DNA from 3 places in the [Clostridium] scindens ATCC 35704 genome. Region 2 is predicted to be linked to each of the others. Evidence: predicted binding sites of a transcription regulator. Region 2 holds the regulator's gene; each other region holds the start of a gene.

Region 1 (2,269 bases), 260 kb from region 2:
ACGGCGGAAGTTACGATCAACCATGGAGGGGAGAGCAGAGCCATTACTGCCATGGGAAATGGACGCCTGGACGCAGTAAGCAACGCCATCAAGCAGTACTTTAATATCAGTTATGAACTGACATTCTACGAGGAACACTCCTTGACAAAAGGCTCTTCCTCCAAGGCAGTGGCCTATGTGGGCATTATCTGCAAAGGCAAGACCTTCTGGGGAGTAGGAATAGATGCCGATATCATTCGGGCATCTATTGAAGCGCTGATCGTGGCGGTGAATAAGATCGAGGAGATTGGAAATGCAGATGCCTGCAAGGATGCGAGAATGATTGAGATCATGAACTATATCCAGGCAAATTATATTGACATTACCCTGGATGACCTTGCGGAGAAGTTCTTCCTGTCAAAGCCATATCTGTCAAAATACATCAAGGAAAAATCAGGAATGACATTTGGCGAATTGGTAAAGAAGATCCGGATGAAGAAGGCGAAAGCGTTGTTAAAGAGCAGCAACATGACGGTAGAAAATATCGCGCTGTCCGTGGGCTACCAGAACGTGGAACATTTTAACCGCCTGTTTAAGAAAGCATACAATATGACTCCTATGCAGTTTCGAAACCAGAAATAGCGAAAATAAAAAGGCCGCTTAACGGCCTTTTTTCTGTGTAGTCAATGGATAACGCTTTATTCTGCCTTAGCCAGCTGATCGAGCCTGCCGCTTAATAGCCAGAGGATGATTCCCATCACAATGACGATGGCAGCCACGATCCCATATCCGATCTGGAAGGGAACGGTCTTAAGGTACGCATAGAGCTTCGGATAGATCAGCGTCGCGAAAAATACGGCAATTGGCCAGAATCCGAGAAGCGCGCCTATGACTTTGGCCGGCGCCAGCATGGTGATAAAGGAATTCCCAAGTGGCGAGAATACCATCTCACCGATGGACATCAGAAGGGATACCAGAACGATCCACAGAAGGGAGCACTGGCCTAAGTGAAGGCCACGAAGAGTGCAGCCACAAGGGAGGCATCTGCATCTGTAAGTCCCAGGCCGCCTCCAGCGGCATTGGTGGCAATCTAGATTGCCAGGAGATATTTGACTGTATAGAACGCGCAGCGTTCGAATGTAAAGCCTATGGCACATACGTAGATGCCAAGGGGCCGTTTCTTTTTGCTAACTGCAGTTTCCATTATTATCCTCCAAATCTGTAAGTGTTTTTGTGGGTCTAATATATTTGGGGATAAAGGAGGGCTATATATACGGTTCTGACGAAAAGTTGTGGAGAAAGAGGAACGTCAATTTTTTAACAAAAAATAAGCAATAACTATTGCAGTTTCTTATAAAAATAGATATAATATAATTGGCAAAAATTTGGTTTTACTTTTAAAATATTTGGTAAAAACCTATTTAAAATATGTAAGAAAATGGAGGGCTAGACTATGGGCAACATGGCAACAGAAAATGCAGCAGGCGCAAGAATCAGTTCTTTGCTTGATGCAGGCAGCTTTGTTGAGATCGGCGGGGCAGTAACTGCCAGAAATACTGATTTCAACATGCAACAAAAAGAAACTCCGGCTGACGGCGTAATAACCGGCTATGGAGTGATTGATGGGAATTTGGTGTATGTGTACAGCCAGGATGCATCCGTATTAGGCGGTGCGATCGGCGAGATGCATGCTAAGAAGATTGCGAATATCTACGATATGGCAATGAAGATGGGTGCGCCAGTGATAGGCCTTGTTGATTGTGCCGGCTTAAGGCTCCAGGAAGCAACGGATGCGCTGGATGCTTTTGGAAGCCTCTATCTGAAGCAGGCCATGGCTTCAGGCGTGATTCCGCAGATTACAGCGATTTTTGGAACCTGTGGAGGAGGACTCTCTGTTATTCCGGCACTGACGGATTTTACGTTCATGGAAAAAGACGCAGGAAAGTTATTCGTGAATTCGCCCAATGCGATTCCTGGCAATACGGCTGCTAAACTGGACACGTCTTCCGCAGAATTCCAGAGCGAGAAGTCTGGCCTTGTAGATGATATCGGATCAGAGGAAGAGATTCTTGAGAGTATCCGCTCCCTGGTCTGCATGCTGCCATGTAATAATGAAGAAGATGCTTCTTATGATGAATGCGCGGATGACTTGAACCGTGTCTGCGAAGGAATCGAGAATGCAGCTGAGGATACGGCTATTGCCTTGACACAGATATCCGACTGCCAGATCTTCTTTGAGGCAAAGAAGCACTATGCAAAAGATATGGTTACCGGCTTCATCCGTCTGAAC
Region 2 (2,269 bases):
CCTGGTGCTTGATTGCCTGCTGCTGGTTCAGGTATTCCTTTAGCTGCGCATCCCGGATCTGCTCTTTTTTCTGGGCATATTCGCTGTAATTGCCCAGATAGGTCATCAGTTTTCCCTGCTCAATCTCCAGAACCTTGGTTACGACCCGGTTCAGGAAATACCGGTCGTGGGACACGATCAGTACGGCGCCCGGGTAGTTCAGCAGATAGGTCTCAAGCCATGCGATGGAATTCAGATCCAGGTGGTTGGTTGGCTCGTCCAATAACAGGATATCGGGACGGGTCAGCAGGAGCTTGCCTAAAGAAACCCGGGTTTTCTGCCCTCCGGACAAGGTATCCACTGGCTTCTTAAAGTCGCTTTCCATAAAGCCGAGTCCTTTGAGAACTCCGGTGATCTCGCTTTCATAGGCATAACCGTTCGCGCGCTCGAAAGCCGCCATAAGACGGTTATACGTCTCAAGGCGGGAATCCAGGGCGTCGCCGCTTAGATGCTTCAGTTCCAGTTCTATAGTGCGGATCTGCTTTTCCATTGCAATGATATCTGCCTTTGCAAGCCGGACTTCTTCGTATATGCTGTTGCCGCTCATCATCTCCTGATGCTGGGCCAGATAGCCCAGGCTTTTGCCTTTGGTAAGGATGACATCCCCGCCGTCAGACGGCAGTTCCCCTACGATTATTTTTAAGAGAGTGGACTTCCCGGCGCCGTTTGGACCGACCAGGGCAGCCTTCTCATTATCCTCTATATGAAAAGATCCATCGGCCACGATTACCTCTTCGCCGAAGGATTTATTGATCCCGTGACATGCTAATATCATAATATCCTCCTTCATACGCATCCGTTTCCATTATATCGAAAATAGGACAAAATACAACTAAAAGTTTGACTTTGCAACCACAATTCTATATAATGATTCTTAGAACAAAATGGGAAGGTGAATATGAGTGGAAGATAGAGGGATTTCTCAGGCGGTGATTCGCAGGCTGCCAAGATACTACAGATATTTAGGCGAATTACTCGAAAATGGTGTGGAGCGTATCTCCTCGAATGATTTAAGCAAGCGGATGAAAGTTACTGCATCTCAGATTCGTCAAGATCTTAACAACTTTGGTGGATTCGGACAACAGGGCTATGGCTACAACGTAAAGTATTTATATACAGAGATAGGCAAGATTCTGGGATTGGAAGAAGACCATAATATTATCATTATCGGAGCGGGTAATCTGGGACAGGCATTGGCCAACTACGCGGCATTTGAAAAGCGTGGATTCATATTGAAAGGAATCTTCGATGTGAATCCGAGACTGGAAGGCGTATCCATCAGAGGCGTGCCGATCCGTATGATGGACGGGCTGAAGACTTTCGTACAGGACAATGACGTAGAGATTGCCGTGCTGACGATTCCAAAGGATAAAGCGATTGAAGTGGCGAACATGCTGGTGGAGAATGGCGTGCGTGCAATCTGGAACTTTGCGCACACAGACCTGAATCTGCCGGAGTATGTCATTGTGGAAAACGTCCACTTATCAGAAAGTCTTATGCAGTTATCCTACAATATCAGCAGATATAACGAAGAACATAAGAAATAGCAAGACGAAAACGTGTAATGACAGGCATGTGCAGACAGGCTGGTCTTTACACGTTCTTTTATATGTTCAATTATTGATGGAGGTGATGGAATGAGATATCTGGCCAGCAGCCGGCAGATGAAGATGGCAGATCAGTATACCATGCAGGAACTGGGAGTTCCATCAATGGAACTGATGGAACGAGCAGCCTTAAAATGCGTGGAAGTAATGGAAGCGCAAAGGTTGGATCTAAGCAGGCCCTGCATCGTATGCGGCTCGGGAAATAATGGCGGCGACGGATTCGCCATCGCGCGTCTTCTGAACCAGAAGGGATACCCCGTAACCGTCTGCTTTGTGGGAAATGAATCCCACCGCACGGAAGAGACCAGGAGCCAGATGCGGCTATTAAAAGAAACAGGCGCCGATATCTGCAACGAGTATAAGCCTGGCGAATATAGTATCATAATAGATGCTATTTTCGGAGTCGGGCTTGGCAGGGAAATCATTGGACGCTATCTCAAGGTTATCCGCCAGATGAACGAGGCGAATGCCATTAAATTCGCTGTGGATATCCCATCCGGCGTTTCTGCGGATGAAGGATGCATATTGGGAGTGGCATTTCAGGCGGATATTACTGTGACATTCCAGATGGAAAAGGTGGGACTTGGCCTGTATCCGGGAAAAGGATACGCCGGCAAGGTCAT
Region 3 (2,269 bases), 880 kb from region 2:
CAGGTTCCTTCGTTTACACGGGACGCAATCTGGAAACTCCCTCCCGTGCTCTCCGCTGCCTGCTTAAAAAAGGGAATTCCAAGTCCTACCCTTCTGGTGGTTCTGGTCGTATAAAACGGATCGGTCACTCTTCTAACCTGCTCCTCATCCATCCCGCATCCGTCATCCCTGATCATAATCTCCAAGGTGTCCTTTTGGCTGTCGGCAATCACGTCAATCTCTATGTAACCGGCTCCCGCCCGTATGGAATTCTCCGCCACATCCAATATATTCAATGAGATTTCTGGCATCATATCTATTCATATTTGGCCAGAATATCATCGATATCATCCACGGTAAGCCGGCCATACACTTCATCATTAACCATCATAACAGGAGCAAGTCCACAGGCGCCTACGCAGCGGCAGGCATCCAGCGAGAACTTGCCGTCCGGCGTACATTCCCCTCCCACGATTCCTAATTTTTCCATCAGCTTGTTATAGATATCTCCCGAGCCCTTTACATAACAAGCCGTGCCAAGACAGACAGATATACGGTAGCGTCCCTTTGGATTTAGGTTAAACTGGGAATAAAAGGTGACAACTCCATAGATCTTTTCCAGTGGAATTCCGGTTTCATTAGAAATGATTTTCTGAACTTCAATCGGCAGATAGCCATAGATGTCCTGGGCCCTTTGCAGAATAGGCATCAGGGAACCTTTCTCATCTTTCAGTTCATGGATTACTTCTAACAGTTCTTTTTCTTGCTCTTTCGTCCCATTGAACTGAACTGTAGATTTTTTAGAAAGCATTGTTTTTACCTCCCTTTACTATCTTTTTTGGTGACAATTTGGTACATTCGCGTTGAATTACTTATTCATTCTATCATACAAAAATACAAAAATCTATAGTTTTTTCTTGTCAATTTTGTTAACTTTCAGACAGTTGCGTTTGATATTTCACTATCATTATGTTAAAAAATGTACAATATTTTTCTCGGTTTTTTAGTAATATTATACAACCGCAGTTGATTTTCACTTATCTGAATGATATACTTATAAAAATAAGTCTATTAATACGCAGGAGGTATTTATGACAATCGGAAGAATAAAAGCCTTATTAGAGGCAGATGTGCTGTATGGCGAAGACACCTTGGATGATGAAGTGAATTACGCGTTTTCTTCAGACATGATGAGTGACGTTCTGGCCTATGCTGACGAGCATTCTGCCTTGATTACCGGCCTTTGCAATCCCCAGGTGGTGAGGACGGCGGAGATGCTTGATATTGTCTGTATCATATTTGTAAGAAATAAGATTCCGAATCAGAGTATCCTGGCGCTTGCGGAAGAAAAAGGAATTGTCATCTTATGCACGGCGCGAGGCATGTTTACGACTTGCGGCATACTATACAGCAATGGACTACTTGGAGGTGCAAATATTTAATGGGTGAAAACCTAATCTTACATTACGACATATCAGGCGACGATTTTACACGTGCCGGCGAAGCCAGCAGCGATGTAAAGAACAAACTAAAAGTCATGGGTGTAGATAACAATGTGATACGAAAAATGGCCATTGCCATGTATGAAGGCGAGATCAATATGGTAATCCATGCCAACGGCGGAACCATTACCGTCGAGATATCCCACGACAGCATACGGATGATTCTTGCTGATACCGGCCCAGGTATCGCAGATATTGACAAGGCAATGGAGAAAGGCTATTCCACTGCCCCTGAAGAAGTGCGCGCATTAGGCTTTGGCGCAGGGATGGGATTGCCGAACATGAAAAAATATTCCGACTATATGAACATTGAAACCACCATTGGCGTCGGCACTACCGTGACCATGGATGTTCATTTATAGACAGCAGGGAGGGAGAAGCTTGGACAAATTCATTCATTCAGTAAAACTAGACGAAGATGCCTGCATCGGCTGTATAAACTGCATTAAATACTGTCCGACCCAGGCCATACGGGTACATAACGGGAAGGCTAAGATCACGCCGGAATTCTGCGTTGACTGCGGCCGCTGCCTGCGCTATTGCCCGCATCACGCGAAGATTGCCATCTATGATTCCATTGAAGAGATCCGCAATTACAAGTATACGGTTGCCCTGCCCGCCCCTTCTCTCTATACGCAGTTCAACAATCTGACCAACGTGGACATCGTCTTAAACGCACTGCTGTCCATGGGGTTTGACGATGTGTTTGAAGTCAGCGCGGCTGCCGAACTGGTATCGGAGGCGTCCCGCGCCTACATCAGCGAGCATCGGGACGAAGCGCCTTTTAT

What was found. The regulator Rex, encoded in region 2, represses fermentation and respiration genes when NADH is low (regulators of the CRP and FNR family bind a similar motif). The targets are predictions, from matches to a motif close to ATTGTTAANTANTTAACAAT.
Region 1: HDCHBGLK_RS16165 (acyl-CoA carboxylase subunit beta) is a predicted target of Rex. The motif match lies at 1,285-1,304, and genes of this name have one in related genera.
Region 3: HDCHBGLK_RS00445 (DRTGG domain-containing protein) is a predicted target of Rex. The motif match lies at 948-967, and genes of this name have one in related genera.

The regions. Positions count from the first base shown of each region.
Region 1 is NZ_CP036170.1:3,138,793-3,141,061, reverse strand. It holds gene HDCHBGLK_RS16175 (2-isopropylmalate synthase) at 1-621, shown strand, start outside; gene HDCHBGLK_RS16170 (hypothetical protein) at 678-941, opposite strand; gene HDCHBGLK_RS16165 (acyl-CoA carboxylase subunit beta) at 1,433-2,269, shown strand, end outside.
Region 2 is NZ_CP036170.1:2,879,793-2,882,061, forward strand. It holds gene abc-f (ribosomal protection-like ABC-F family protein) at 1-814, opposite strand, end outside; gene HDCHBGLK_RS14760 (redox-sensing transcriptional repressor Rex) at 942-1,586, shown strand; gene HDCHBGLK_RS14765 (bifunctional ADP-dependent NAD(P)H-hydrate dehydratase/NAD(P)H-hydrate epimerase) at 1,677-2,269, shown strand, end outside.
Region 3 is NZ_CP036170.1:99,699-101,967, forward strand. It holds gene HDCHBGLK_RS00435 (ATP-binding protein) at 1-293, opposite strand, end outside; gene HDCHBGLK_RS00440 (NADH-quinone oxidoreductase subunit NuoE family protein) at 296-790, opposite strand; gene HDCHBGLK_RS00445 (DRTGG domain-containing protein) at 1,071-1,421, shown strand; gene HDCHBGLK_RS00450 (ATP-binding protein) at 1,421-1,843, shown strand; gene HDCHBGLK_RS00455 ([Fe-Fe] hydrogenase large subunit C-terminal domain-containing protein) at 1,863-2,269, shown strand, end outside.